DNA from 3 places in the Massilia consociata genome. Region 3 is predicted to be linked to each of the others. Evidence: predicted binding sites of a transcription regulator. Region 3 holds the regulator's gene; each other region holds the start of a gene.

Region 1 (9,923 bases), 110 kb from region 3:
ATGCAGAGCATTATACGCACGCATTGTGGCACCACCGCGTGGTTTCGTACCTTGCTCAGCCATCGAGGCGGACGAAAGCGGGACGCGCGGCGCCGCCATCCTCTGCCCCGGGGGGCGCCTTCATCGCTGCGCGAACCAGCGCATGATCGCGTCGTACTCCGGCTGCACCTGGGGGAACGATCCCCCTTCCGGCACCAGGCTGTGGTTCGCCGTCGGCACGCGGCGGAACGTCACGTCGCGCCCCTGCGCGCGCAACTGCGCATACATTACCTCGTTCGACAGGATCGGCGAGCCGCGTCTGAAAGGTGTCGATCTTGCCACCCGGTCCGGGCGGGCGCAATGCGGCGTGAATAATGCAGGTGGAGGCGGGTAGAAAAAAGGGCTCCGGAATCGGAGCCCTTCGCATGCCGTCCGGCGCCGGCAGGCGCCTGTCCCCGGAACGCCTCAGAACCGGTGCGACAGCCGCGCGAACAGCGCCGCGCCGTTCAGGCCGAACTGCACGCTCTCGTACCTGAAGCCGTTGTCGGTCTCGTTCGGGTCCTGCGCGCTCGGTTTCACGTCGAAGATGTTGGTGCCGCCGAAGGTCAGCCTGGTCTTGTCGGTGAAGGCCCAGGTGAAGGACAGGTCGCTTGACGTCTTCGGTTCGTAGTACTGGTTCGGCACCGGCGGACCCGAGAAGGTGCCCAGGGTTTGCGGGCCGAAGTGCACGATGCGCAGCGCGGTTTCCAGCTTGCCTTGCGTGTACTCGAAGCCCAGCGTGGCCTTGCGGCGCGGCGCGCCCTGTTCGATGAACAGGCGTTCGCGCTCGGACAGCAGCACGTCCTCGAAACCCCGCAGCGCGCTCGGCGCGTGCACGCCGGTGACCTCGGTCTTGCTGAAGTTCAGCGCCAGGAAGGTATTGAGCTTGCCGGGGCCGAGGTCCATGCGGTTCGACACCGTCACGTCCAGGCCCTGGGTCCTGGTGTCCACCGAATTGACGAAGAACTGGGCCTGGCCCACGCCCAGTTGCTGCAGGGTGGCGCCCAGGGCAGGGTAGTTGTCGGCGTCGAAGCGCCCCGACAGCACGATGCGGTCGTCGATGTCGATACGGTACAGGTCCATCGTCACCGATGTCGCTTGCGCGGGCGACCAGGTCAGGCCCAGGGTAAAGCTTCTCGATTGCTCGTCCTTGAGCTGGGGGATGCCGGCGGCGTCGGCCACGCGGCCGCCGTTCGGCGCCAGCACCACGTCCAGCGGCTGGCCGCTGACGAAGTCGGTGAAGGTCGAGGAGAAGAATTTCTGCTGCAGCGAAGGGGCGCGGAAGCCCGTGCTGGCCGAGCCGCGCAGCAGCAGCGCCGGGTTGAGCCGGTAGGCGCCGGCCAGCTTGCCGGTGGTGGTGGAACCGAAGTCCGAATAGCGCTCGTGGCGCAGCGCGGTCTGCAGCTTGAAGCGCTCGGTGACGTCGGTCTCGATGTCGAGGTAGGCGGCGCTGCTGTGGCGGTCGCTGTCGGTCTCGTCGCCCGGCTGGAAGCCCGGGAAGCCCTGGCTGCCGGCGTTGCCGCCGAAGCCCACGCCGTCGGCGTCGATGTACGAACCCGGTTCACCGGCGAAGATCTTGTAGTTCTCGCGGCGGTGCTCGAGCCCCCAGGCCACGTTCATGCCGTTCATCACGCCGTTGTAGAAGCGGCTGAAGTCGAGGTTGGTGGTGGCCTGGCGGAAGGAAAAGCCGCCCGCATCGAAGGTGCTGGCGCTCCTGCCCGGGCCGCGGTTGATCAGGTCCAGGTTCGCGATCGAGGCGTTGAGCGTATTGGCGATGGTGTACATCATGCGGTTGTAGCCGTAGGTCTGCGACAGGTCGGCGTTCCATTCGCCCACCTGCCAGCGGTAGCCGGCGGTACCCCACATGTCCTCGATGTAGCCGTCGATGAAGGGGACGAAGCCGTTCGGGTACATCGCTGCCGCGTTACGCGAAGGGATGTCCTCCGAGCCCAGGCCTTCGCGCGCCCAGGCGGCCGACGAGGCGTCGCGGCTCTGGGCGCCGACGGTGAAGTACAGCTTGCCCGTGGCTGCCGGGAATTCGCCGTTCAGGTAGACGGTCTCGTTGGTCGCCTTGGTGTCGCCGATGATGCGCGGGTTGCCCGGCTCGGCGCGGTTGGAGCGGCCACGGTCGTAGTATTCGCCGGTGATGCCCAGCACGCCGCCCGCCACCGCCACGCCGCAGTAGGCAGAGGCCAGCCGGTTCTCGCCGTCGCCCGCGCTGTACTGGCCGTACCCAAGCACCGATTCGCAGCCCAGGCTCTTCTTCAGTTCGACGTTGATCACGCCGGCGATGGCGTCGGAGCCGTACTGCGCGGCCGCGCCGTCGCGCAGCACCTGCACGCTGCGGATGGCCATCAGGGGAATCGCGTTCATGTCGGTGCCGGTGTTGCCGCGGTTGCGCGCGCCGAACAGGTTCACCAGGGCCGTGGTGTGGCGCCGCTTGCCGTTCATCAGCACCAGGGTCTGGTCCGAGCCCAGGCCGCGCAGGGCAGCGGAGTCCACCAGGTCGGCCCCGTCAGCGCCGGTCTGGCGCGTGGAGTTGAACGAAGGGGAGATGTTGTTCAGGGCCTGCGCCAGGTCGAACTGGCCGCCTTGCTCGGTGGCCTTGGTCATCGGAATGAAGTCGACCGGCACCGGCGTGTCGATCGAGGAGGAACTGCCGACGCGGCGCGAGCCGACGATGTTGACGCTCTGGATCGTGTCGGCCGCGGCCGGGGTGCCGGCGGCGACTGGGGCAGAAGCGGGCGCCTGCGCAGTGCTCTGGGCGCGGGCGGCGGCGGGATGCAGGCAGGCGAACGCGGCGCCGCCGTACAGTGCGAGCAGGACCGACCGGGGAAGGCGTTTGAGTGTGAGCACAGGTTTCTCCCATGAAAAATTAAATATTAAACAATTGGTTCAAGGAGCACCAAGGTTCTGTACCATTAACACAACATTGTCATTACATAACCTGTGCTTATGCATTACGGCTTGCCGCGCCGCAGCTGCCTGGCAATAAAAAACGCGGCACCGGTACTGGGAACCGGGGCCGCGTCGTGCGTGATGGAGCGTGCGGCCGTGCCGCAGCTCCTCAGGCAGGCATCAAGGTTTTCTCGTTTCTTCCCTTGGCCAGGCAACGCCGAGCCAGGAGGCATTCAGCGCCTTCTGCGCGTTGCTCGCCTTGTCCGCGGCCTGCAGCTTGGTCTTGCCTTTCGGCTGCAGCACAGGCGTCAGCTGCATCTCCACCAGTTCGTCGCGGCGGAACAGGTGCAGCTTGAACGGGGCGGTCTTCGAGAGCGACATCTTGTCGGCGATGTCCTTGGCCGATACGCGCAGGCCGTTCACCGCCACCAGGGTATCGCCCGAGACCACGCCGGCCTTCCACGCCGGGCTGTCGCGCTCGACGACGGTGACCACCGCCGGGTCGCTGCCGTCGCGCAGGGTCCAGCCGGCCCACCATTGCGTTTTTTGCTCCTGGTCCTTCGGCACGTCGACCAGCTTCTTCAGGCCGACCTGGGCGAGCAGGGTGTCGAACGGGATCTCGGCGGTGCCGTCCACGTACTGGTTCCACCAGGCGCTCCAGTCCTGGCCGCTCACGGCGCGCAGCGCGGCGAGCACGTTCGCCACGTCGTAGCCGCCCTTGTCCGTCGAATGCTGCTCGAACAGGATGCGGTGCATGTCTTCCAGGCCGCGCTTGCCGCCGGTCTGGCGGCGCAGTTCGATGTCCATCATCAGCGCCAGCAGCTGGCCCTTCGAATAGATGTTCACCGACGCGTTGCGCGCACGTTCGCCGCCCACCGCGATCCACTCGTCGAAGCTGGCGTCGGCCGCGCTTTGCTGGAAGCGGCCCGGCTGGTGCAGGTAGTCGTCGATCAGCTTCGCGTACTCCTCCAGGAATTCCTCGCGCTTCTGCAGGCCGGCGCGCAGCACGATCAATTCGTCGTAGTACGAGGTATGGCCTTCGGCGATCCACAGCAGGCGGTTGTAGTTCTCGTTCTGGTAGTCGTACGGAACCATTTCCTTCGGACGGTAGGCCTTCACGTTCCAGGTGTGATAGAACTCGTGCGCGGCGGTGCGCAGGAAACCCAGGTACTGCTTGCGCGGCGCGAAGGTCCAGCGCGGCTTCTGGATGACGGTGGAGTTGGCGTGCTCGGTGGCGCCGCCGGCGCCGTCGGTGGCGTGGACGATGAACAGGTAGCGCTGGAACGGATAGTTGCCGCCATAGAGCTTCGCCGTTTCGGCGACGATCTTCTTCAGGTCGGTCATCATCTGCTTGCCGTCGTGGTTGCCGCGGCCCCAGATCGCCAGTTCGATGGTGCGTCCGTCCACCTTGTCGGTGTAGAACTCGTGGATGCCGGTCTCGATCGGGGCGTCGGTCAGCACGTCGTAGTCGGCCGCCACGAAGCAGTGGTCGCAGTCGCCGGAATCCATGCCCGAGCGCGACTTCCAGCCCTGCGGCACCTCCAGCTTCACCTTCACCGGCTCCTTGCGGAATGGCGCGGCATAGACAAACACGCCGCTGGCATTCAGGTAGGCGTGGGTGTCGTCGATGTGGCGGGTGCGCTCGCCCAGCAGGTTGGCGTAGAGCTCGTACTGCACGGTCACCGCGTCGCCAGGCTTGGTACGTACCTGCCAGGTGCCCTTGTCGGTCTTGGACACGGCCAGCGGCTCGCCCTTGGCGTCGAAGGCCTTGAACAGGCGCACGCCGTTGGCCAGGTTGAGCATGTTGTAGCGGCCGGTGCGCCAGTTCGGCATCGAGACGTCCAGCGTGGTGCCTGAGGTCGCCGGGAAGGTCGCGCGCACTTCGGCCAGGTGCTGGGCCGCATCGGTGATGCGCAGATGGTAGTCGACGTCGGCGTGCGCGCTCGCGCTGGCGCCGAACAGCAGGAGGGAAAGAAGCGGGGGAAGGGCGTAGGAAAAGAGTGGTTTCATGTCCGCAGTATGGATGAGCTCAATGAGCGTGCGCGGAAGTGTATACGAGCTTGCCCCGTGCGGATAGCGCCGGCTTTCCGTCAATACGCCCCGCCGCTACAGGCGTGCGGGCCCGCCGCCGATCGATGTGACGACAGCCGCGGGTCCGGCGCGGCCGCCGACGAGGATCGCCCCGTCTTGCTCGACCCGGGTCCGTATCAGGCACGAACGGCCGGTGGCGCGGCCCTGGAGCAGCGTGATGCCGTGCCCGAGCAGCGCCGTGAGCGCGCCTGCCGCCACCCCGGTGGCGCTGTCTTCCAGCGCCGGGTCGAGGTGGTTGAAGTTGCGGCCTTCATGGCACCCGTCATTGCGTCCGTCGTGCAGCCGGCACCACGCGTAGATGCCATTGACGCCCGTATCCTTGCCCCATGCCGTGATCGCTGCCAGGTCCGGGCGCAGGCCGTGCAGCGTTGCGGCATCCGCTACTTCGACCAGCAGCTTGGGGCTGCCCACCGAGGCTACCAGCGGCGGCGATGCCGGTTCGAATCCGGGCAGTGCCAGCAGGCGCGCAAGCAGGCCGGATGCAAGCGGCGGCTGCGCCACTTGCTGCGCCCGCAGGCGCACGAAGAACTCCGCGCCGTCGCGCACCAGGTCCAGGCGCTGGCCGCGCATCGCCGTCGTCACCGACAGCAGGGCCGCCTCGGGATGGCGCGCGAACAGCACATGGGCCACGGCCAGTGTGGCGTGCAGGCACAGCGGGCTGCGCATGTGCGGGTAGTAGAAATCGATCACGTCGCCGTCGAGGTAGACGCAGGTGGTGTTGCGGACCTGCGCAAAGGCCTGCCGTGCCGCCTCGTCCGCGGCATCGCCCTCGATGACGAGTGCGGGGTTGCCGGCGCCGGCGGTTTCGCCAAAACATGTCAACGCACGAATCTTCATGGGTTTTCCTTGTAGCACGGGTCGTGTCGGTTATACTGTGTTTTTATACAGTATTGCTGGTTTGTCCAGCATGGTAGCCCTTGTTATAGCCGATTCTTTCACCGCTCGCCGATGACCGACCCGCTTTCCTCTCCGTCCCAGGCAGTTTCCCAGGTCTTGCCGCCCTATGCGGAGCTGTTCTGCCTGTCGAACTTCTCCTTCCTCGAAGGGGCGTCGCATGCGGAGGAACTGGTGGCGCGGGCGGTGCAGCTCGGTTATTTTGCGCTGGCGCTCACAGACGAGTGCTCGCTGGCCGGCGTGGTGCGCGCCCATGCCGAGGCGAAGAAGGCCGGCCTGCACCTGGTGATCGGGGCCCATTTCCATTTGCAGAACCCGGACGGCACGCCGGCGCTGTCCCTGGTCCTGCTGGCGCAGAACCGCAACGGCTACGGCAACCTGTCCGAGTTCATCACGCTGGGCCGTACCCGCAGCGAGAAGGGAAGCTACTTCCTCACCCCGCAAGACCTGGCCGACCCGGGGCCGGCCTACGCCCACCTGAAGCACATGCCCGACTGCCTGGCGATCCTGCTTCCGGCGTATCCCGCGCACGAAGCGCGCGATGTCGACCGCTTGCACGCGCAGGCCGCCTGGATGGCTGGGACCTTCCCCGGCCGGGCCTGGCTCGGATTGAATCTGCTGCACCGCGCCTTCGACGAAGCGCACCGCGCCACGGTGGAAGAGGTAGGCTGGCAGCACGGCCTGCCGATCACGGCGCTCGGTCACGTGGTGATGCATGTGCGCTCCCGTAAACCCTTGCAGGACACGCTCACCGCCACGCGCCTGAAGAAACCGGTGGCCGAATGCGGCTACGGCCTGGCGCAGAACGCCGAGCAGCACCTGCGCGCGCGCCTGCGCCTGGCCAACATCCATACGCGCGAGGCGCTGGCCGAGACGGTGCGCATCGCGCGCCTGTGCACCTTCTCCTTGGATGAGCTGCGCTACGAGTACCCGGACGAAGTGGTACCGCCCGGCCACGATGCGGCGAGCTTCCTGCGCCAGGAAACCTATATCGGCGCGCACCGGCGCTTCCGCGACGGCATCCCGGCCAAGGTGCAGGCCCAGGTCGAGCACGAGCTGGGGCTCATCGCCGAGATGCGGTACGAGCACTACTTCCTCACCGTATACGACATCGTGCGCTTCGCGCGCTCCCAGCACATCCTGTGCCAGGGACGCGGCTCGGCCGCCAACTCGGCGGTGTGCTACTGCCTGGGCATCACCGAGGTCGACCCGGCGCGCGCCAACCTGCTGTTCGAGCGTTTCATCTCGAAGGAGCGCAACGAGCCGCCCGACATCGACGTCGACTTCGAGCACCAGCGGCGCGAGGAGGTGATCCAGTACATCTACTCGAAATACGGGCGCGACCGGGCCGCGCTGGCGGCGGTGGTGATCAGCTACCGCCCCAAGAGCGCGCTGCGCGACAGCGGGCGGGCGCTCGGCATCGACTTGGCCATCGTCGAAAAGGTGGCCAGGACCCACCACTGGTTCGACAACCGCGCCGACCTGCTGGGACGCCTGGCCGAAGCCGGGCTGGACCCGGAATCGCGCCTCGCCCGGCAGTGGGCTTCGCTGGCGCACAAGCTGCTGAACTTCCCGCGCCACCTGTCCCAGCACCCGGGCGGCTTCGTCATCGCGCGCGGCAAGCTGTCGCGCCTGGTGCCGGTCGAGAACGCCACCATGGCGGATCGCAGCGTCATCCAGTGGGACAAGAACGACCTGGAAGAGCTCGGCCTGATGAAGGTGGACGTGCTGGCGCTGGGCATGCTGTCGATGATGCGGCGCGGGCTGGAGCTGGTGGGCCAGCGCTACGGCAACCTGTTCGAGATGCAGGACATCCCGGCCGACGATCCCGCCACCTACGACATGATCTGCGCGGCCGACACGGTCGGGGTGTTCCAGATCGAGTCGCGTGCGCAGATGAGCATGCTGCCGCGCATGCGGCCGCGCAAATTTTATGATCTCGTCATCGAGGTGGCCGTGGTGCGTCCCGGTCCGATCCAGGGCGGCATGGTGCACCCGTATCTACGGCGGCGGCAAGGCCTGGAACCCATTCATTATCCGAGCCCGGAAATGAAGGTAGCTTTGGCGCGCACGCTGGGCGTGCCGATCTTCCAGGAGCAGGTGATGCAGGTGGCGATCCTGGGCGCCGGTTTCACGCCGGGCGAGGCCGACCAGCTGCGGCGCGCGATGGCGGCCTGGAAGCGCAAGGGCGGGCTGGAACAATACTACGACCGCATCGTGTGCGGCATGCTGGAACGCGGCTACACCCTGGCGTTCGCCGAGGCGATCTTCAGCCAGATCCAGGGCTTCGGCGAGTACGGCTTTCCCGAGTCGCACGCGGCCAGCTTCGCGCTGCTGGCCTATGCCAGCTCCTGGCTCAAGTGCCACGAGCCGGCGGCTTTTCTTTGCGCGCTGCTCAACAGCCAGCCGATGGGCTTCTACAGCCCTTCCCAACTGGTGCAGGACGCGCGCCGCCACGGCATCGAGGTGCGGCCGGTGGACGTCACCGTCAGCGGCTGGGATTCCACGCTGGAGGAGCTGCACCCGGTGGACCGGTCGCGCCAGCCGGCGGTGCGGCTCGGACTGTCCCTGCAGCGCGGCATGAAGCAGGAAGCGGCACTGCGCATCGAGATGGCGCGCGCCATCCGTCCCTTCGAGAGCGTGGCCGACCTGGCGCGCCGCGCCCGGCTCGACCGCAACGACCTGCAGGTGCTGGCCGGCGCCAACGCGCTGCGCTCGCTGGCCGGCAACCGGCGCGAGGCCCTGTGGCAGGCGGTGGGCGCGGTGCCCGACCGCGACCTGCTGCGCCCCACCACGCCGCAGGAGGAAATACCGCAGTTGGCCGCGCCGTCCGAAGCCCAGGAAATCGTCGGCGACTACCGCGCGCAAGGCCTGACCCTGGGCCGCCATCCGCTGGCGCTGCTGCGCGAACAGCTGCTGGCCAGGCGCTTCATGCCGGCGTCCACGTTGATGGATTACGCGGACGGCCAGCTGGCGCGCGCCTGTGGCCTGGTGACGGTGCGCCAGCGTCCCGGCACGGCCAAGGGCGTGCTGTTCATGACGCTCGAGGACGAGACCGGGAACGTCAACGTGATCGTCTGGCCGACCCTGGTCGAGCAGCAGCGGCGCGAGGTCCTGAACGCGCCGCTGCTGGGGGTGTACGGGGTCTGGCAGAAACAGGGGGAGGTGCGCCACCTGGTGGCCAAGCGGCTGGTGGACATGTCGCACCTGCTGGGCGGGCTACGCACGCCGAGCAGGGATTTCTGCTGATTTTCAGCCGGCGTTCAGGCAGCCAGGGGCAGTCGAGCGCGGCCGGATGGCAGCGCCTGCGCAGGAGCGGCGCCGTGCCGGAGGCGGAACACCGCCAGCGCCTGCGCCACGCCTTCCGTTTGCTGGGCCAGCGAAGCGGCCGCTGCGGCGGCCTGCTCGACCAGGGCGGCGTTCTGCTGGGTGATCGCATCGAGCTGGCCAACCGCCTGGTTGACTTGTCCAATGCCGCCGGCCTGCTCGCGGGTGGCCGAGGCGATTTCTTCCATCACGCGCTTGACATTGTCTACCGCGCCGATGATCTCGTTCATGGTCTGGCCTGCGGCCGCGGTGAGCCGGTTGCCGTTATCGACGGTGGCGATCGACACGTCGATCAGCTGCTTGACTTCCTTCGCCGCTGTAGCGGTGCGCTGCGCCAGGTTGCGCACTTCTCCGGCGACGACCGCGAAGCCGCGGCCCTGCTCGCCGGCACGCGCCGCCTCGACGGCCGCGTTCAGCGCCAAGATGTTGGTCTGGAAAGCGATCCCGTCGATCAGGCCGATGATGTCCAGCACCTTGTTCGACGAGGTGCTGATCGCCTGCATCGTATTCACCACTTCCGAGACGGTGGAGCCGCCGCGCGTGGCCATGTCGGCCGCGCGCATGGCCAGCTCGCTGGCCGATTTCACGTTGTCGCTGCTTTGCGCCACGTTCTGCGTCAGCTGTTCCATGCTGGCGGCGGTCTCCTCGAGGCTCGAGGCCTGCGATTCCGTGCGGCTGGAGAGGTCCATGTTCCC
Region 2 (9,923 bases), on a different contig from region 3:
TGTCGGTTTCGCCCGGCACGCCGGCGCCGCGCGGGCTGGTGTCCGGGGTCACCAGGATCAGGCCTTCCTGCGCCGCCACGCGCTGGGCGCCGGCCTTGATCATGAAGGTCTCTTCGGTGCAGGTCAGGCCGGCCAGGTAGAACAGCACCGGCAGGCGCTTGCCTTCGGCGCCCGGCGGCAGGTAGACGGAAAAGCGCATCGGCAAGCCGATGACCTCGGACGCGAAGGAGTAGAAACGCTGGACGCCGCCGAAGCAGGCATGTTCGCTGAGCAGTTCAGGCATGGGTATCGTGTTAAGGATGACAATACCGCCAGTATGCCCTGCGCAGCGCCAACCTGCCAGTCAGACGACATTCAGACGCACTTCAGACAAACCCGAGCGCACCGAGCACGGCGCCGGCGCCGAGCATCCATAGCAGGTGCAGGCGGGTGCGCCAGATCACGAGGCAGCTCACGCCGGCCAGCAGCCAGAGCGGCCAGCCGCTGCGCTGCGGTCCCGCCGTCGCCAGCAGCCAGCTGGTTGCCAGCAGCATCGCGATGACGACCGGCGCCATGCCCTGCTTGAAGGCGCGCACCGCGCGCAGCTCGCGGTTGCGGTGTCCCCATTGCGCTACCTGGTAGGTAAAGATGGTGGAGGGCAGCATGATGCCGACCATGGTCGTGAGCACGCCAGCAAAGGCGGCGAGGGTGCTGCCGGTGTTCATGCCCACATGCCAGCCCATCAGTGCGACGAACAGCACGTTCGGTCCGGGCGCGGCCTGGGCCAGGGCGATCGATTCGCTGAACTGGGACTGGCTCAGCCAGCCCTTGTCCTCGACCAGGTAACGGTGCATGTCGGAGGTGGTCGAGATGGCGCCGCCGAGCGACATCAGCGACAGCATCAGGTAATGGACGAACAGGCTCAGCCAGTCGCCCCAGCCAAGGACGAGTGCGGGCGCCGCCCCGGAAGCGGTCATGGTCGCAACCTGCGCCAGGCGAGCAGGCAGCCGAGGCCGCCGAGCGGCGGCAGCACCCACACGAGCGGCACGCGCACCCACGCCAGCAGCACGAAGCCGGTGGCGGCAATGCCCGCGCACCAGGCCAGCGGCATCGCGTTCTTCGTCAGCGCCGTGGACAGCTTGAGCCCGGCTGCGGCGATGAGCCCGGCCGATACCGCCGCCATGCCGCGCAGGGCGCCGGCCACCGCCGGATTGTCTGCAAACCGTGCATGGACCGCCACCAGCACCAGCACCACGACCAGCGGCACGGCCAGCAGTCCGGCCAGGGCGCACATGGCGCCGGCCAGGCCGTACCAGCGCGCACCGATCATCATCGCCAGGTTGACCACGTTCGGGCCCGGCATGATTTGCGCCACCGCCCAGTCTTCGATGAATTCCTCCTGCGTCAGCCAGCGCTTGCGCTCGACCATTTCGCGCTGGACGACCGGCAGCACGCCGCCGAAGCCTTGCAGGGCAAGGACGGTGAAGGATACGAAGACGTCGGCCAGCGAGGTGGGACGCGGCCGGTCGGCGGGCAGGCCGGTTGGGGGCGGAGCGGTAGCGGGTACTGTCATCCCGGCATTATTACTGGATGGCGGCCAGGCTGTCCACGCGCCGCGTCGCCGGGCGGGCTTGCCCGCCCGGGTATTCAGCCTCCGCCGATGCCGCGCATGACCTTGCCGCTGCCGCCGCAGTTGGGGCAGGGCTTGCCGTCGGCCAGCTTGCCGCTGCCGGAGCAATCCTCGCAGATGTCTTCGCCGGCGCCGGGGGTGCCCGGTTCGGCTTCGTCGCCGGGGTTCATGTCGGGATCGGTATGCATGTTCATGGAAACCTCGCTCGTGTTCGTTCGGTCACAGGTCCGGCCAATTGTAGGCAACGTGCGCAACCGGTGGCGCAGCGCTGAGAAGCGAGTGGGCGCCAAGCATAAAAGTAGATCCAGGTGTTTGATTTATCCCTGATATTGACATTGATCGTTCTTGGGCCATACTCATGCAACGCAGCCCTCCACTCCCTGAATGGCCGGGAACATGATGCAGCCAGACGCCGTCTTTCCACGTACCGATGCGCGGCGCGACTTCCGCCAGCGCGATATCGTCGACCTTGCCCTTGCGCTGGCGCCTGCCTACGGCACCATGTCCGCATTGGAATACCTGAAATCCCACTGCGTCGATGCGCGCGTCATTGCGCGGGTGTTGCTGGAGCCGGGCCGACGCCGTAGCGACCGGCTCGCCCAGCCGGCATGAGTCACCGCCTGGCCTTGGCCGCGCGGCGCAAGTCCCCTACCGCTTATACACATTAATTTCCCAAGAATAATTTTACTGCCGTGGGTGATGCGCACGCGAGACAGTGACGTAAACCCTTGATTTATGGGGTTATCAAAGCTGCCTTCCCAATAGGCAAATTGTTGAAACCCGCATGTATGGCCGCGTTCGCCATGTCAAGTCCCCGCTTTTCCACATAGTTATTCACAGACTTTGTGGATATCCGGAAAACTTTTTATAGATCCGCCACTTAGCGTGACTTCTACATGTAATGCATGACGAATTTTCATCGTTGCCCGAGCCGCCTTGCGTGGCCGCCGCAGCGCACGCGCGGGCGGGACTTGCGTGTTGGAACTGGATAAATGTACAGTATGTCATTTCCCGCGTTGTCCACATGATGCCCGCCGTTCTCGACCCGCCCACGACCGACGACCCTTTCGCCAGCCTGAACGCCGAACAGCGCGCAGCCGTCGAGCATGACATCGGCGCAGCGCTGGTCCGGCCGCTGCTGGTCGTTGCCGGCGCCGGCTCCGGCAAGACCAATACGCTGGCGCACCGGGTGGCGCGGCTGATCCAGTCCGGCGCCGATCCGCAGCGCATCCTGCTGCTGACCTTCTCGCGCCGTGCAGCGGGAGAAATGGGCAAGCGCGCCAGCGGGGTGCTGCAGCGCCTGCTGGGCAAGGGCAGGACGCAGTCTCCGGTCACGCTGCCCTGGGCCGGCACCTTCCATGCGATCGGCGCGCGCCTGCTGCGCGACTACGCGGGCCGCATCGGCCTGGTCGACTCGTTCACCATCCACGACCGCGGCGACGCCGAAGACCTGATGGGATTGGTGCGCCACGAGATCGGCTTGTCGAGGACGGAAAAGCGCTTTCCGCTGAAAGGCACCTGCCTGTCGATCTACTCGCGGGTCGTCAACAGCCGCGAGCCGCTCGACAAGGTGCTGCAGTCGACCTTCCCGTGGTGCAGCGAGTGGGAGGGGCGGCTCAAGACCCTGTTCGGTGCCTACGTGGATGCCAAGCAGGAACAGAACGTCCTCGACTACGACGACCTGCTGCTGTTCTGGGCCGAGATGGTGGCCGATCCCGAGCTGGGCCCCGAGATCGGCGCGCTGTTCGACCACGTGCTGGTCGACGAATACCAGGACACCAACCGCCTGCAGGCGGCCATCCTTGCCGGCATGAAGCCGGGCGGCGAGGGCGTCATGGTGGTCGGCGACGACGCGCAGTCGATCTACGCCTTCCGCGGCGCGACGGTGCGCAACATCCTCGACTTCCCGAAACAGTTCTCGCGCCCTGCCGAAGTCATCACACTCGAACGCAACTACCGTTCCACGCAACCCATCCTCGATGCCTCGAACGCCGTCATCGCGGCCAGCGTCGAGCGCCATGCCAAGACCCTGTGGACCGACAGGGCTTCCAGCCTCAAGCCCCAGCTGGTCCTGATCCCGGACGAGGCCGAGCAGGCGCGCTGGGTCTGCAACCGCATCCTGGAGCACCGCGAGGCCGGCATCGCGCTGACCCAGCAGGCGGTGCTGTTCCGCGCTGCCAGCCACAGCGCCGCGCTGGAGCTGGAACTGATGCGCCGGAATATCCCGTTCGTGAAATTCGGCGGGCTGAAGTTCCTCGAAGCGGCCCACATCAAGGATGTGCTGGCGGTGCTGCGCTTTGCCCAGAACCCGAACGGACGCCTGGCGGGCTTTCGCGTGGCCCAGCTGATTCCCGGCGTCGGTCCGGCGACGGCCACGCGCCTGCTCGATGCCGTCGGCGAGGCCGCCGACCCGGTCGCGGCGGTCGAGGCTTTCGTGCCGCCAGCGCGCAGCAAGCAGGACTGGGAAGCGTTCTGCGCGCTGTACCGGCGCCTGCGTACGCCGGGCTTGCGCTGGCCCGCCGACATCGAGCTGGTCAAGGCCTGGTACTTGCCGCACCTGGAACGCATGCACGACGATGCCCAGGTGCGCGCCGCAGACGTCGAGCAGCTGGCGCTGCTCGCGGGCGGCCACGCGACGCGCGAGAGCTTCCTGGCCGAGATCACGCTCGACCCACCGGAAGCGACCAGCGACCGCGCCGGGCCGCCGCTGCTGGACGAGGATTACGTGATCCTGTCCACCATCCATTCCGCCAAGGGCCAGGAGTGGAAGTCGGTGCACGTGCTGAACGTGGTCGACGGCTGCATCCCGTCGGACATGAGCACGGGCACCCAGGACGATATCGAGGAAGAGCGGCGCCTGCTGTATGTGGCGATGACCCGCGCCCGCGAGCACTTGCACCTGGTCGTGCCGAACCGCTTCTTCATCAGGCAGCAGGCCCAGATGGGTGACCGCCACGTGTACGCCGCACGCACGCGCTTCATCACGCCGGCCATGCTGAAGCATTTCGAGGAGGCCGCCTGGCTCAGCGCCGATACCCCGCAGGTGCGCAAACCGATGCCGGAAACGGTGCGGATGCTGGTACGGGAGCGCGCCCGGAACGCGTGGAAATGACGGCAAATGCGCTCACGTTGACGACTTATCCCCTACGAACAGATTTTGTAGGAATTTGCCGCATTACACCACACTGCAGGCTTTCGGCTCTTCGCTAAGCGATTGATTTCATGGGATTTTTGTTTTGCCTGCAGAACGGGCATTTTGTTGAAACCCGCATTCCTACTAGGCTTCCGGCTTGTCAAGAGGTGCTTTTCCACACAGTTATCCACAAATCTTGTGGATAGCAAAAAATGCTCAACAAAATCAGTCGTTTAGCGGCGCAATTTGAGAAAGATCAAGAGCTAACGCCGTTGCAATTGACTGCAAGGCAGCAAGTGCATTCATCTCCAATGCAACACCATGGTGGACATCGGCTGCGCGCGGGTTGATCCGGATGAGCGGTACACCTTGTGCTTCGGCCATGCGGCGGACCGACGGGATGTCCACGCCGGCGCCGAGTTCGACCACGGCGAGACGGCGCACGCCTGCCCGCCACCGCGCGAAGCGTTCGTACTGCGCTTCGGTGCGCTCCGGCAGCCAGGCGCTGTCGTTGAACATCAGGATGTTGGGCCGGGCCAGGGCACCGCAGCGCGGACAGTGTGGCAGGGCCGAGACGAGGCGGCATGTGCCCGGGTCGACCTCGGGCACGAAGCCGTCCGCAGGCCAGATATCGTCCGTGCAGGGGCGGGTGCACTGCAGGTGAAGGATCGACCCGTGGCATTCGACGATCGTCTGCGGTGCGAATCCGGCCGCCTGGAATTGCCCGTCCACGTTGCTGGTGAAGACGAATCCGCCCCGCGCCATGCGCGCGGCGATCGCGCGCAGGATCTGGAAGCCGTCGTGCGGCCGGGTTGCGCGGTACAGCGCCAGCCGGTGTCCGTAGAAGCCCCAGGCCAGGTGCGGATCGTTCCCGAAGCTGTCCGGGCAGGCGATCTCGTGGAAGGCCAGGCCAAGGCGGGCCAGCGGCGGGTAGGCGCGCCAGAAGCCGGTCGTTCCGCGGAAGTCCGGCAGGCCCGAATCGACGCCCATTCCGGCGCCGGCCGCGACCAGCACTCCGTCGGCGCCCGCCAGCAGCGCCGCCGCTTCGGCGATGGCGTGCTCACGCGGCTGCATGTCGGGTGGCCTGTTTCAGGCGGTCGAGTTCGGCCAGGAAGCGTTCCGCGGCCAGGCCCGGCGCCCACGGTTCCCATGGCGCGCAGCCGTAGTGGCTCGCCAGCGGGTCCTGCTCCAGCACCTGGGCGCGGATCTTGAGCGTGCGCCGCACTTCCTCGCGCGTCCAGCCGGTCACGTGCACCGCCTCGGTCGCGGCGGCGAGCCGGTCGGCCTGCTTGTGCAATCTGTGCTCCTTCTCGGTCCAGGCCGGCAAGCCGTAGCGCAGGAACACCGCCTGTTCCAGGCGCCGGGTAAGTGCGCGGAAGCCTTCGCCCAGGAACGGCTTGATGACCGACACGGCATCGAAGCCGAGCAGGCCTTCCTCGGCGTCATGCAGCAGTTCGCGCAGTTCCTGCAGCGGGGTGGGGGCGGGCGCCAGCGCGCGCCGCAGCAGCATGACGGCGATCGAGTGCTGGGCGACCGACAGCGGCAGCGGCCAGGCCGAGTGGCCGCCCCAGCGGTAGGTGCGGGCCAGGCCCAGTGCCAGGTCGGCATCGTCCCAGTCGAACGGGGTCGGGTTGAGCAGGTCCAGCCGTTTGCCCGAAGGCATGCGGACCCAGGCGCGTGCGTCGAAGGCGCTGGATGGGGTGTGCATGTGGCGATTTTACACATGGGCCGGCGCATTCTCCGCATAATTGATGCAAGCAAAGACGCTTTGCGGGCGTGTCCTTACACTGGACCGGTTGGGCGGGCCGGCCCGGGCACAGGAGGCGAACATGACGGAAGGTAAGCTGCTGGATCCACAGCCGGGATCGCGGCCGGATGCACGGGGGGATTCGCAGTTGCATTGCGATCTGCTGGTCGTGGGCGGCGGCATCAACGGCGCCGGCATTGCGCGCGACGCAGCCGGACGCGGCCTGCGGGTGATCCTGTGCGACAAGGACGACCTCGGCGCCCACACCTCGTCCGCCTCCAGCAAGCTCATCCATGGCGGCCTGCGCTACCTGGAGCACCGCGAATTCGGCCTGGTGCGCAAGGCCCTGCAGGAACGCGAGACCCTGCTGCGCATCGCCCCCCATATCATGCGGCCCTTGCGCTTCGTGATGCCGCATTTGCCGGGCCACGCGGGGCAACGTCCGGCATGGCTGATCCGCGCCGGACTGTTCCTCTACGACCGGCTGGCGCCGCGCGAATTCCTGCCGGGTTCGGAAGCGGTGGACCTCGTCAACCATCGCGCCGGCGGCTCCCTGAAGCCGTCGTTCACGCGCGGCTTCGTGTACTCCGACGGCTGGGTCGACGATGCCCGGCTGGTGGTGCTCAACGCCCTCGACGCGCATGAGCGCGGTGCGCAGGTGTTCACCCACACGCGCTGTACCGCCTTCGAGCGCCATCCTGCGCACTGGATGGCGACGCTGGTGCAGGCAAACCGGGACGGGGACGGTGCCACGACGCGCCGCGTCAAGGCGCGCTGCCTGGTCAATGCGGCCGGTCCGTGGGCGGGGAGGGTGGCCCATGTCGCGCTGGGCAGCGCGCCGAAGCGCCGGCTGCGCCTGGTCAAGGGCAGCCACATCGTGGTGCCGCGCCTGTTCGACCACTCCTACGCCTATATCTTCCAGCACGCGGACGGCCGCATCGTGTTCGCGATGCCCTACGAAGGCGCGTTCACCCTCATCGGCACCACCGACGTCGAGTTCCAGGGCGACCCGGACGAGGTCGGCATCGCGGCCACCGAGACCGCCTACCTGTGCGAGCTGGCCAACAGCTACTTCCGGCGCCCGATCGCACCGTCGGACGTGGTGTGGAGCTATTCCGGCGTGCGCCCCCTGCTCGAGGACGAGGCGGCAAGCGCCGCAGCGGCCACGCGCGACTACCTGCTCGGGCACGACACCGCGGCCGCGCCGATGCTGTCCGTTTTCGGGGGCAAGATCACGACCTACCGCAAGCTCGCCGAGCAGGCGGTCGACTGGATCGGCCCCGCACTCGGCCGGCCGGCGCCGGCCTGGACCGCCGGGGCCGTGCTGCCCGGGGGCGACCTGTTCGGCGGCGCACCCGACAGCCGCAGCGTGCTCGAGTTCGACCGCTGGCTGGTCGCCCTGCAGCGCCGCCACGGCTGGCTGCCCCCTGGCCTGGCGCAGCGCTGGGCACGCGCCTACGGCACCCGCATCGACGCCCTGCTTGCCGGCGCGCGCCGCATCGAAGACCTGGGCGAGGAGGTGGCGCCCGGCCTGTACGCCGCCGAGCTGCACTACCTGATGCGGCACGAGTGGGCCCGCTGCGCCGCCGACATCCTCTGGCGCCGCAGCAAGCTGGGACTGCACCTGCCGCCGGGCTGTGCCGACGAGCTGGACGCCTGGATCGCGGGCCGGCGCAGCCCGCACCATTGCGTGGCGCTCGGCGAACCGGCATAGGCCAGCCTTCCGGGCTATGATGGCGGTCCATTTGCCACTCGACAGGACTGCCGTCATGCGCCTCTACACCAGTTCCCGCGCCCCCAATCCGCGCCGCGTCGCCATGTTCATGGCGGCCAAGGGCATCACGGGAATCGAACAGGTCGAGGTGGACCTGAATGCGGGCGCGCACCGCAGCGGCGAGTTCCTGGCCCTGAACCCGCTGGCACGGGTGCCGGTGCTGGCGCTCGACGACGGCCGCGCCCTGAGCGAAACACGGGCCATCTGCACCTACCTGGAGGGGCTGTACCCGGAGCCGAACCTGATGGGGGTGGACGCCACCGAACGCGCCTTCATCGAGATGGCGGACCGGCGCATGGAACTGCACCTGATGCTGGAGATCGCCCAGTGCGTGCGCCACACGCACCCGGGGCTGGCGGTGCTGGAGCAGCCCCAGTTCCCCGAGTTCGGCGCGGCGCAGGGGCAGAAGATGCGCACGACGGCGCGCTGGCTCGACGGGGAGCTGGCCAGGCAACCCTATGTGGCGGGAGAGCGCTTCACGATCGCGGACATCACGGCGTTCTGCGCGCTGGAGTTTGCGCGCGGGTTGATGCGGTTCCGGCCGGGGGAGGAGGGGATGGCGAATCTGCAGGCGTGGCGGGACCGGATTGCGGCCATGTACAAGGGTTGAACCGCGGCCATGCCAGCATGGGCCGAACGCGCGGACGGCGAAGCCGTCCACCCTACGACAACCGTTTTCCTCCTTCGCGCGTTCAATTATCGGATGTCTCAGCGCACCCGCTTGTACCAGCCGCCATCGTCGAACAGCCGCTGGTAATCTCCCACGCAGGCATCGGCCGGCCCCAGCTCGCGGTCCAGTCCCAGCACCCCGAACAGCGACAGGCTTTCGCGGAACAGGCGCAGCACGCGCTGGCGCAGCAGCGGCCCGAAGTCGGGCAGGACCCGGCGGCAGACGATCGCATGGAATTCGTTGAACGAGGCGTCCGTCACCAGGCTGTACTGCGCCCACGTGATGCGCTCGCGCAGCCGCGGGAGCAGCCGCGCCTGGTCGCCCGATACCTCGAAGTAGTCGGCCAGGCGCCCCAGGCCGCCGCTTTCCTCGTATCCCTGCTGCGCCTGGGCCAGCTGGGCCAGCGGCACCGTGGCGTCGCGCAGGTCCGCCAGCAGCTCGTCGCTGCCCAGCGTCGCGAACACCTCGGTGCGTCCGTACAGCTTTTCCTCGGCCAGCAGGATCGCCAGCGTCCAGGCCTCGCCCACGCCGCCCGGTTCGGCCAGCCAGACCTTGGGCAGCGCGGTCGGGCGCAGGCTGTCGCCCAGCGCCGTGCGCAGCCTGCGCGTGTCCGCGGGTTGGTCGAACAGCGCCACCTTCTGCACCGCCAGCGCACGCACCAGGGCCGAGGCCACGCCCGGTTCGTGCAGCACCCGTTCCTGCAGGCTGGAGAGGGTTGCCAGCCCGCGCTGGCGCAGCATGGCCTGCAGCTTGTCGCGCAGGCCTGCCCTTGCATAGCCGCGGAAATCGACGCCGAAGCGCTGGTAGAGGGCTTCCAGCAGCAGTTCGGTCTCGAGTTCCTCGGTCGCCTGGAGGCTGGCAAACCCGGCGACCCCGCTCCATGCGGTCAGTTCGCCCATCAGTGCAACCACACCCGCATCATCGACAGCAACTGGGCCACATCGACCGGCTTGGTGATGTAGTCCGAGGCGCCGGCGGCGATGCACTTGT
Region 3 (9,923 bases):
TACGTGACGTGTTCCGCACCCGTAACATGCGTACGCTGCAGGGCAACACCGGTATCGGCCACTGCCGCTATCCGACCGCCGGCTCCTCGAGCGAGGAAGAGGCGCAGCCGTTCTACGTCAACGCACCGTTCGGCATCACCCTGGCCCACAACGGCAACCTGACCAACCAGGCCCAGCTCAAGGAAGAGCTGTTCAAGAACGACCGCCGCCACATCAACACCGACTCCGACTCGGAAGTGCTGCTGAACGTGCTGGCCCACGAGGTCCAGGAAGCGGCCGACGGCTACAAGCTGGACACCGACGCCATCTTCAAGGCGGTCGCCGCGGTACACCGCCGCGTGCGCGGCGCCTATGCCGTGGTGGCGCAGATCGCAGGCCATGGCATGCTGGCCTTCCGCGACCCGTTCGGCATCCGTCCGCTGTGCCTCGGCATGAACGAGGGCGAGCACGGCACCGAATACCTGGTGGCGAGCGAATCCGTGGCGCTGGAAGGCCTGGGCTTCCGCTTCGTGCGCGATATCGCCCCGGGCGAGGCCATCTTCATCAGCAACGACGGCACGCTGCACGAGCGTCAGTGCGCCGAGAACCCGTCGCTGAACCCGTGCGCTTTCGAATACGTCTACCTGGCGCGCCCGGATTCGGTGATCGACGGCGCGTCGGTCTACGCCACCCGCCTGCGCATGGGTGAATACCTGGCCGACAAGATTCGCAAGGAAATCCCGGTCGAAGAGATCGACGTGGTCATGCCGATTCCCGATTCCTCGCGTCCGGCGGCGATCCAGCTGGCGCTGAAGCTCGGTGTCGAGTACCGCGAAGGCTTCATCAAGAACCGCTACATCGGCCGCACCTTCATCATGCCGGGCCAGAACATGCGCAAGAAGTCGGTGCGCCAGAAGCTCAACGCGATCGGGTCCGAGTTCAAGGACAAGAACGTGCTGCTGGTCGACGACTCGATCGTGCGCGGCACCACCAGCCGCGAGATCGTGCAGATGGCGCGCGACGCCGGCGCCCGCAAGGTCTACTTCGCTTCGGCTGCGCCGCCGGTGCTGTACCCGAACGTGTACGGCATCGACATGCCGACGCGCGACGAGCTGATCGCCCATGGCCGCACCAACGAGGAAATCTGCGCGGAGATCACCGCCGACCGCCTGGTCTACCAGGACGTGGATGCGCTCAAGAAGGCGATCTCGGACGTCAACCCGGCGTTGAAGAACTTCGAGGCTTCGTGCTTCGACGGCGTGTACGTGACCGGCGACGTGACCCCGGAATACCTGGATCGCCAGGAGTCGGCACGCCACAAGGGTGGCAGCAAGGGTGTGGAGGACGCGGCGACCAACCAGCTCAACCTCAACCGCCCGGTCACGGCCGAGTGACGGGGGCGGCATGACGGACAAGCGCTACGGTTTCACGACCACCATCCTGCACAACGACCGCAGGAAGAGCATCGAGCAGGGCTCGCTGCACAAGCCGGTGCACACCTCGGTGGCCTTCGGCTACGGCGATGCGCGCCAGCTGGCTTCGGTCTTCCAGGGCAAGGAGCCGGGCTTCCGCTACGGCCGCCAGGGCAACCCGACCGTCGGCGCGCTCGAGGACAAGATCACCAGGATGGAAGACGGCGTTGGCACGCTGTGCTTCGCCACCGGGATGGGCGCCATCGGCGCGCTGTTCCAGGCGTTGCTGCGTGCGGGCGACCACATCGTGTCTTCGTCCTTCCTGTTCGGCAATACCAACAGCCTGTGGCAGACGGTGGCAGGGCAGGGCGTGGCCGTGGATTTCGTCGACGCGACCGATGTCGCCAAGGTCGAAGCGGCCCTGACCCCGGACACGCGCATGGTCTTCGTCGAGACCATCGCCAATCCGCGCACCCAGGTGGCCGACCTGGCGCGCATCGGTGAGCTGTGCCGCGCGCGCGGCATCCTGTACGTGGTCGACAACACGATGACCACGCCTTACCTGTTCCGCCCGAAAACGGTCGGCGCGGGGCTGGTGGTGAACTCGCTGACCAAGTCGATCGGCGGCCACGGCAATGCCCTGGGCGGCGCGCTGACCGACACCGGCCTGTTCGACTGGAGCGCCTACCCGCACATCGCGGCCAACTTCCGCAAGCAGCCGGTAGCAGCCCAGGGCCTGGCCCAGCTGCGCGCCAAGGCGCTACGCGACTTCGGGGCGGCGCTCGGGCCGGAAGCGGCGCACCACATCGCGGTGGGCGCCGAAACGCTGGCGCTGCGCATGGAGCGCACCAGCAGCAATGCGCTGGCGCTGGCGCAGATGCTCGAGGCGGACGAGCGCGTGTCCGCCGTGTACTATCCCGGCCTGGCCTCGCATCCCCAGAACGGCATCACGCGGGAGCTGTTCCGCGCCGGCGGCTCGCTGCTCAGCTTCGAGCTGGTGGAGTCGATCGACCCCTTTGACTACCTGAACCGCCTCAAGCTCGGCATTCCGGCCAGCAACCTGGGCGACACCCGCACCCTGGTGATCCCGGTGGCGCACACCATCTTCTTCGAGATGGGGGCGGAGCGGCGCGCCAGCATGGGCATCGCCGAGTCGCTGATCCGGGTCTCGGTCGGCATCGAGGATACCGACGACCTGCTGATGGATTTCCGCCAGGCGCTCGACGCCTGAGCGGTCGGCGCGCTCTCCGGCGGCCGCAGGCTGCGGTCGTCAAAACGGCGCCTGTGGTTGCCGTTGTCAAAACGGCTCCTGTGGTCGCCGTCGTCAAAACGGCTCCTGTGGTTGCCGTCGTCAAAACGGCGCCTGTGGTCGCCGTCGTCAAAACGGCTCCGGTGGTCGCCGTCGTCAAAACGGCTCCTGTGGTCGCCGTTTTGTTTCAGCGGTTGAGCGGGGCGGGGGATTGCCGCTATCATGGGATTCTTTCCTCTTTCATCACCTGCCATGAAGACCAAGCTGTTCCTTGCATCCCTGCTGCTGTGCGGGTCCGCCTTTGCCGGGGAACTTGAAGATGCGCACGCCCTGTTCGCCAAGAAGGACTACGCGCAGGCGCAAAAGATCTACACGAAGCTGGCCAATGCCGGCAATCCGGAAGCCCAGCAGGCGCTCGGCCAGATGGTCTGGTATGGTGAAGCGGGGCAGGTGGACGAGGCGAAGGCGCGCGAGCTGTTCAAGAAGGCCGCGGCCAAGGGCAACAAGGTCGCAGCCGCGTCGCTCGACGTGATGGACCAGCGCGTCAAGCGCCGCGCCGAGATCGACTACTGGATCAAGGGCTACGACGGGGAAGACCTGAAGTCAGGCGAGTTCCGCTGCGTGGCGCCGCGCATTCCGGCGATGTCGAAGATTAATACGGACATCGACCGCATCGGCAATGCCGTGACCGCGTGGCAGGAGTGCTACAACAAATTCGTCACCAACCTGAACGCGGCAATGCCGCTGACCAAGCGCATCCCGGCCGATATCGCCAAGCTGATGAACAAGGACGAGACCGAGCAGTCGACGGCTTACCTGACCCAGCTGCAGTCCAACCTCACCGAGGAAGCGAAGGTGAGCTCGAAGCTGGTGCTCGCCGATTTCGCGGCCTGGCGCGCGGCGACCGAGGCATATGTGGCCGAGCACAACGCGATGGTGAAGGGCTTGCAGGAGGCGAAGAAGAGAGGGGAGTGAAGCGTTGGAGGCTACTCGCCGAAATGGGATTCCCGCACAGGCGGGAACCCGATTTTAGAAGCGCAGTGTCAGCATGTCAGTGCCAGCTGCGCATCAGTCCAACCGCCAGCCCCTCGAGCGCGAACTCGTCTTCCGGCTTTACCTGGATCACTTTGAAATCAGGATTTTCCGGCAGCAGTTCGACCAGGCTGCCTGTCTTGCGGTAGCGCTTGACGGTGACTTCCTCGCCAAGTCGCGCGACCACGATCTGGCCGTTCTTGGCGCTGTCGATCTTCTTCACGGCGAGGAAATCGCCGTCGCAGATGCCGGCATCGCGCATCGACCAGCCCTTGACCTTCAGCAGGAAATCCGGACGCGCCGAGAACATCGCGGCATCGACGGAATAGGTGGCTTCGACGTGTTCCTGGGCCAGGATGGGCGAGCCGGCAGCCACGCGTCCGACCAGCGGCAGCGACATCATGAGCGCCGGCGGCACCATCGGGACCTGTTCGACGGAAGCGCCGACCAGGCGGATGCCGCGCGAGGTGCCCGGCGAAATCTCGATCGCGCCCTTGCGCGCCAGGGCCTGCAGGTGTTCTTCGGCCGCATTGGCCGACTTGAAGCCCAGCTCGGCCGCGATTTCGGCGCGGGTCGGCGGGAAGCCGGTGTTTTCGATCGCTTCCTTGATCAGGTTAAGGATCTGTTCTTGCCTTGCAGTGAGCTTGAGCATGGATGTGTTACGGCAAATGGTTGTAAGAGCAGACTGTATTTTTGTACAGTATTCTGATATGCGCAAGGGCAAACACGGGAAAAGTGTAAAAAAATTGTGCAATGCGGGTTGCGGTCAGCGCGGACTGTGGCGCGATGCACGCAAATTGGGTTCCCGCCTTCGCGGGAACGACGTGCTATTGCTACAAACTCCGGTTGCGCCCAGCCTTGCCCGAGTCCTGAAAGCCGTCGTATGCCCCATTGGGGCCTACGACTTCCGGCGAAGGCCGGAACCCAATTTCGTTGCTTCACGTTGGCGTACGCGTCCCCTGTAACAACAACCCCAGTTCCCAACCGCCTCTTTTTCCGGCTATAATGGCAGGCTTTCCCTTCCCACACTCGTCTTGACGCCGAGGTGGGCATTTGTTTAAACGTCCTCAAGGAGTGTTGCATGCGTCATTATGAAATCGTTTTTATCGTCCATCCGGACCAGAGCGAGCAGGTTCCGGCGATGATCGAGCGTTACAAGACCACGGTGACCACCCGCGGCGGTAACATCCATCGCGTGGAAGACTGGGGCCGCCGCCAGATGGCTTACCAGATCCAGAAGCTGCCGAAGGCTCACTACATCTGCATGAACATCGAGTGCGACAACGAGACCCTGGTCGAGCTGGAAACCGCATTCAAGTTCAACGATGCCGTCCTGCGTCACCTGACCGTCAAGATGAAGAAGGCCGAAACCGCTCCGTCGCCGATGATGAAGTCGGTGCAGCGCGAAGACGCAGCCAAGAGCCACCGCGCGGAAGCAGCAGCCGCTGCCCCGGCCGCCGCTGCTTGATTGTTGACTGAGTTTTTCCAGGAAGTCCCAGAACCAGCGCAGTGAATCAACTTCAGCTCATCGCGACCATCGCGGAGCGGGATGTGCTGCGTTACACCCCGGCCGGCGTCCCCATCGTGGGTGCCATCCTGTCGCATAGTTCGCAGCAGGAAGAGGCCGGAGTCGCAAGGCTGGTCGCATTCGAAGTCCCCGCGCTGGCCGCGGGCGAGATTTCGGGCAGGCTGGCCGGCGCCGAACTCGGCGCCGCGTACCGGTTCGACGGCTTCCTCGCACGGAAAAACCGCAACAGCAAAGCCTTGGTGTTTCACATTATTGATTTCAGTGCCGCATAGTCGACGACTACGGCGCGTTAGATTACAGATACAGGAGCCTCGAAATGGCATTCGGTAAAAAGTTCGACAAAAACAAAGCTAAAGAAAAACTCAAGCGCAAACAGCAGAACCCGCTGTTCAAGCGCAAGAAGTTCTGCCGCTTCACCGCAGCAAACGTGGAACAGGTTGACTACAAAGACGTCGACACCCTGAAGGACTTCGTCCAGGAAAACGGCAAGATCATGCCGGCACGCCTGACCGGCACCAAGGCGCACTACCAGCGCCAGGTCGACACCGCCATCAAGCGCGCACGCTACCTCGCGCTGCTGCCGTACACCGACCTGCACAACGCTTAATCGCGTCGGTCAGTTCAGAATATCCTGGAGAAAAAACATGCAAGTTATCCTTTTGGAAAAAGTTGTTAACGTCGGCAACCTGGGCGACGTGGTCAAGGTCAAGGACGGTTACGCACGTAACTTCCTGATCCCGCAGAAGATGGCACGCCGTGCTACCCAGGCCGCCGTGGCTGAATTCGAAGTCAAGCGCGCCGAACTGGAAAAAGCAGCAGCTGAAAAGCTGTCGGCTGCCCAGGCACAAGGCGACAAGCTGAGCGGCATGACCGTCACCATCGCCCAGAAGGCGGGCGTGGACGGCCGTCTGTTCGGTTCGGTCACCAACTTCGACATCGCCGAAGCCCTGAGCAAGCAAGGCTTCCCGGTCGAGAAGTCGCAGGTTCGCATGCCGACCGGCCCGCTGAAGACCACCGGCGAATTCCCGGTTGCCGTCGCGCTGCACACCGATGTCGTCTCGGACATCACCATCGCCGTCGTCGGCGAAGCTGCTTAAGTCTTTGACGTAAGCAACTGTTGTATAAATGAAAAAGCCGGGTTCGCCCGGCTTTTTTTGCGTCCTGAAAAACGCGGCAATTATGACAGCCGCATGACAGGAGAAGGTATAATGCCCGCCATGAATTCTCCAGCCGATCCGCAAGTCGATTCCCTGCGCATTCCACCGCACTCCATCGAGGCAGAACAGTCCGTCATCGGCGGCCTGCTGCGCGATAACGCGGCGTGGGACCGCATCGCCGACTTCATGCACGCGGACGATTTCTACCGCTACGACCACCGCATCATCTTCGAGCAGATGGTCCGCCTGATCAACGCCGGCAAGCCGGCGGACGTGATCACGGTGTACGAGGCCTGCAACATGCTCGGCAAGGCCGAGGAAGTCGGCGGCCTGCAATACCTGAACGCGATGGCGCAGAACACGCCGTCGGCGGCCAACATCCGCCGCTATGCCGAGATCGTGCGCGACCGCGGCATCCTGCGCAAGCTCATCACCGTCGCCGACGAGATCTCGGGCAATGCCTTCAACCCGCAAGGCAAGGAAGTCAAGCAGATGCTTGACGAAGCCGAATCGAAGATTTTTGCGATCGCCGAGTCGGGCGCCCGAGGCGCTCAGGGCTGGAACCCGATCCAGCCGCTGCTCACGCAGGTGGTCGAACGTATCGACGAGCTGTACTCGCGCGAGAACCAGGGCGAGATCACCGGCGTGCCGACCGGCTTCATCGACCTCGACCGCATGACTTCCGGCCTGCAGCCGGGCGACCTGGTCATCGTCGCCGGCCGTCCGTCGATGGGCAAGACCGCATTTTCGGTCAACATCGGCGAGAACGTCGCGATCGAAGCCGGCTTGCCGGTGGCCGTGTTCTCGATGGAGATGGGCGGCGCCCAGCTGGCCATGCGTATGCTCGGTTCGGTCGGCCAGCTCGACCAGCACCGCCTGCGTACCGGCCGCCTGAACGACGAGGACTGGCCGCGCCTTACGCACGCCATCCAGAAGATGAACGACGCCCAGCTCTACATCGACGAAACGCCGGCGCTGAACCCGATCGAGATGCGCGCCCGGGCACGACGCCTGGCGCGCCAGTGCGGCAAGCTGGGCCTGATCATCGTCGACTACCTGCAGCTGATGCAGGGCAGCCAGCCGGGCGACAACCGCGCGGCCGAGATCTCGGAAATCTCGCGAAGCCTGAAGGGCCTGGCCAAGGAACTGCATTGCCCGGTCATCGCGCTGTCCCAGCTGAACCGCTCGCTGGAACAACGTCCCAACAAACGTCCCGTCATGTCCGACCTGCGCGAATCCGGCGCTATCGAGCAGGATGCCGACGTCATCATCTTCCTGTATCGCGATGAGGTCTACAACCCCGATTCGCCCGATAAAGGAACCGCCGAGATCATCATCGGTAAGCAGCGTAACGGCCCGATCGGGGCAATTCGCCTTACCTGGATCGGCTCCTACACCAAGTTCGGCAACTACAGCGGTAACCTCGCCATCTACCAGGGCGATTAAGCTCCAAAGAAGTGCCTAGCGACGTATCTAAATAAAGCCGGCGCCAAGCCGGTTAACTTTGCCGCTGCCAGCCGTGGCAGCGGTTTCGAAGTCCCAAGAGATTCACAACGGAGAATAAAATGTTTGGACGCCTAATGCCCCAGGAGGGCAAGTTCTTTGACCTGTTCAACCAGCACGCCGCGCTGTGCGTGAAGGGCGCGCAGGAAATGGTTGGCTTGATGACCCACTTCGACGACCTGGAAACCCGCACCCACGCCGTCGAGAGCATCGAGAAAGAAGCGGACAAGATTACCTACACCTGCGTCGACCTGCTGCACAAGACCTTCATCACGCCGCTCGACCGTGACGACATCCACAAGCTGATCACCAGCATGGACGACATCCTGGACATGATGGAAGACGCTGCCCAGACCGTTTCCCTGTATGACCTGCACGCGGTGACGCCGGAAGCCGCACGCCTGGCCGAACTGTGCCTGTCGGCCTGCATGAAGGTGCAGGAGGCCGTCGCGCTGCTGCACGACATGGGCAACGCCCACCAGATCGTGGCCATTTGCGAAGAGATCGATCGCTTCGAGTCCGACGCCGACCACGTGATGCGTGCCGCCATGTCCAAGCTGTTCCGCGACGAACCGGACGTGCGCAACCTGATCAAGATGAAAGCGATCTACGAGATCCTCGAAACCGTCACCGACCGCTGCGAAGACGTCGCCAACATCGTCGAAGGCATCGTCGTCGAAAACGCATAACGCGCCAAGAACAAGAACAATTATGGAATCTCTACAAATCAGCATTTACGTGCTGGGTTTCCTGGTGCTGCTGGCGCTGGTATTCGACTTCATGAACGGCTTCCACGATTCGGCGAACTCGATCGCCACCGTGGTGTCGACGGGCGTGCTGAAACCTCAGGCCGCGGTGGCCATGGCGGCCTTCTTCAACTTCATCGCAATCTTCGTGGTCAGCATGAAGGTGGCGCAGACCATCGGCAAGGGGACGATCGTCGCCGATGTGGTGGACCATTACGTCATCTTCGGGGCCCTGGTCGGGGCCATCACCTGGAACCTGATCACCTGGTATTACGGCATTCCGTCGTCCTCGTCGCATGCGCTGATCGGCGGCCTGGTGGGCGCCGCGGTGGCCAAGGCCGGTACCGGCTCGCTGATCGCCGGCGGCCTGCTCAAGACCGTGGCCTTCATCGTCGTCGCGCCGCTGCTGGGTTTCGTGCTGGGATCGAGCATCATGCTGCTGGTGTCATGGATGTTCGTGAAATCGACGCCGCGCAAGGTCGACGTCTGGTTCCGTCGCCTGCAGCTGGCCTCGGCGGCGGGCTATTCGCTCGGCCACGGCGGCAACGACGCGCAAAAGACCATGGGCATCATCTGGATGCTCCTGATCGCGGCCGGCGTGACCAGCCCGGACGACGCGATGCCGCCGACCTGGGTCATCATCTCGTGCTACGCCGCGATCGCCTTCGGCACGCTGTTCGGCGGCTGGCGCATCGTCAAGACCATGGGCCAGAAGATCACCAAGCTCAAGCCGGTGGGCGGTTTCTGCGCGGAGACCGGCGGCGCCATGACGCTCCTGATGGCCACCTTTTTTGGCATCCCGGTCTCCACCACGCACACCATCACCGGCGCGATCGTCGGGGTGGGCGCCTCGCGCAAGACCTCGGCGGTGCGCTGGGGCGTCGCCGGCAACATCGTCTGGGCCTGGATCTTCACCATTCCGGCGTCGGCTTTCATGGCCGCCATCGCATGGTGGATCGGTACCAAGATCATGTAAGGCGCCATGTAACAGCGCCAGCTCCATGAAACAAGCCCGGCAATGCCGGGCTTGTTTCGTTGGGGGCGGCATGCTGTGCGGCGCTCCGTGCGGCCTTGCCGCGCCGGGCCTGCGGGTTATACTTGGTTCGCCGCTGCCCATGCCACGCAGGACCACCGATGAATCCGCGTACCGACGAGGCGAAGCCGGCCGGCGCCGCAATGGCCCGGCGGGCCTTCGGCCACCTGCACCCGCTCCTGGCGTTCCTGCGCCAACGGGCGTCCTTGCTGCTGGTGTGGCCGGCAATCGTGCTTACCGCTGGAATCGTGCTGTGGGGCTATGTTCTACTCGATATTGAGCAC

What was found. Region 3 encodes LexA, which represses DNA repair genes until DNA is damaged. Its sites were predicted from a motif close to ACTGTATNNNNATACAGT; they were not measured.
Region 1: a site for LexA is predicted at 5,879-5,896, ahead of ACFFJK_RS14130 (error-prone DNA polymerase). Genes of this name have one in related genera too.
Region 2: a site for LexA is predicted at 2,593-2,610, ahead of ACFFJK_RS01250 (ATP-dependent helicase). Genes of this name have one in related genera too.

The regions. Positions count from the first base shown of each region.
Region 1 is NZ_JBHLWP010000013.1:170,168-180,090, reverse strand. It holds gene ACFFJK_RS14150 (alpha/beta hydrolase family protein) at 121-321, opposite strand; gene ACFFJK_RS14145 (TonB-dependent receptor plug domain-containing protein) at 445-2,874, opposite strand; gene ACFFJK_RS14140 (M61 family metallopeptidase) at 3,097-4,926, opposite strand; gene ACFFJK_RS14135 (PhzF family protein) at 5,023-5,844, opposite strand; gene ACFFJK_RS14130 (error-prone DNA polymerase) at 5,956-9,150, shown strand; gene ACFFJK_RS14125 (methyl-accepting chemotaxis protein) at 9,165-9,923, opposite strand, start outside.
Region 2 is NZ_JBHLWP010000001.1:268,749-278,671, forward strand. It holds gene fghA (S-formylglutathione hydrolase) at 1-283, opposite strand, end outside; gene ACFFJK_RS01230 (chromate transporter) at 366-956, opposite strand; gene ACFFJK_RS01235 (chromate transporter) at 953-1,552, opposite strand; gene ACFFJK_RS01240 (hypothetical protein) at 1,627-1,803, opposite strand; gene ACFFJK_RS01245 (hypothetical protein) at 2,006-2,221, shown strand; gene ACFFJK_RS01250 (ATP-dependent helicase) at 2,637-4,721, shown strand; gene ACFFJK_RS01255 (SIR2 family NAD-dependent protein deacylase) at 4,968-5,816, opposite strand; gene ACFFJK_RS01260 (phosphohydrolase) at 5,803-6,450, opposite strand; gene glpD (glycerol-3-phosphate dehydrogenase) at 6,572-8,203, shown strand; gene ACFFJK_RS01270 (glutathione S-transferase family protein) at 8,259-8,873, shown strand; gene ACFFJK_RS01275 (CheR family methyltransferase) at 8,972-9,832, opposite strand; gene ACFFJK_RS01280 (response regulator) at 9,832-9,923, opposite strand, start outside.
Region 3 is NZ_JBHLWP010000013.1:57,770-67,692, reverse strand. It holds gene purF (amidophosphoribosyltransferase) at 1-1,373, shown strand, start outside; gene ACFFJK_RS13675 (cystathionine gamma-synthase family protein) at 1,384-2,622, shown strand; gene ACFFJK_RS13670 (tetratricopeptide repeat protein) at 2,893-3,615, shown strand; gene lexA (transcriptional repressor LexA) at 3,692-4,324, opposite strand; gene rpsF (30S ribosomal protein S6) at 4,754-5,140, shown strand; gene priB (primosomal replication protein N) at 5,182-5,472, shown strand; gene rpsR (30S ribosomal protein S18) at 5,517-5,807, shown strand; gene rplI (50S ribosomal protein L9) at 5,845-6,297, shown strand; gene ACFFJK_RS13640 (replicative DNA helicase) at 6,418-7,803, shown strand; gene ACFFJK_RS13635 (DUF47 domain-containing protein) at 7,923-8,549, shown strand; gene ACFFJK_RS13630 (inorganic phosphate transporter) at 8,572-9,582, shown strand; gene ACFFJK_RS13625 (bifunctional diguanylate cyclase/phosphodiesterase) at 9,741-9,923, shown strand, end outside.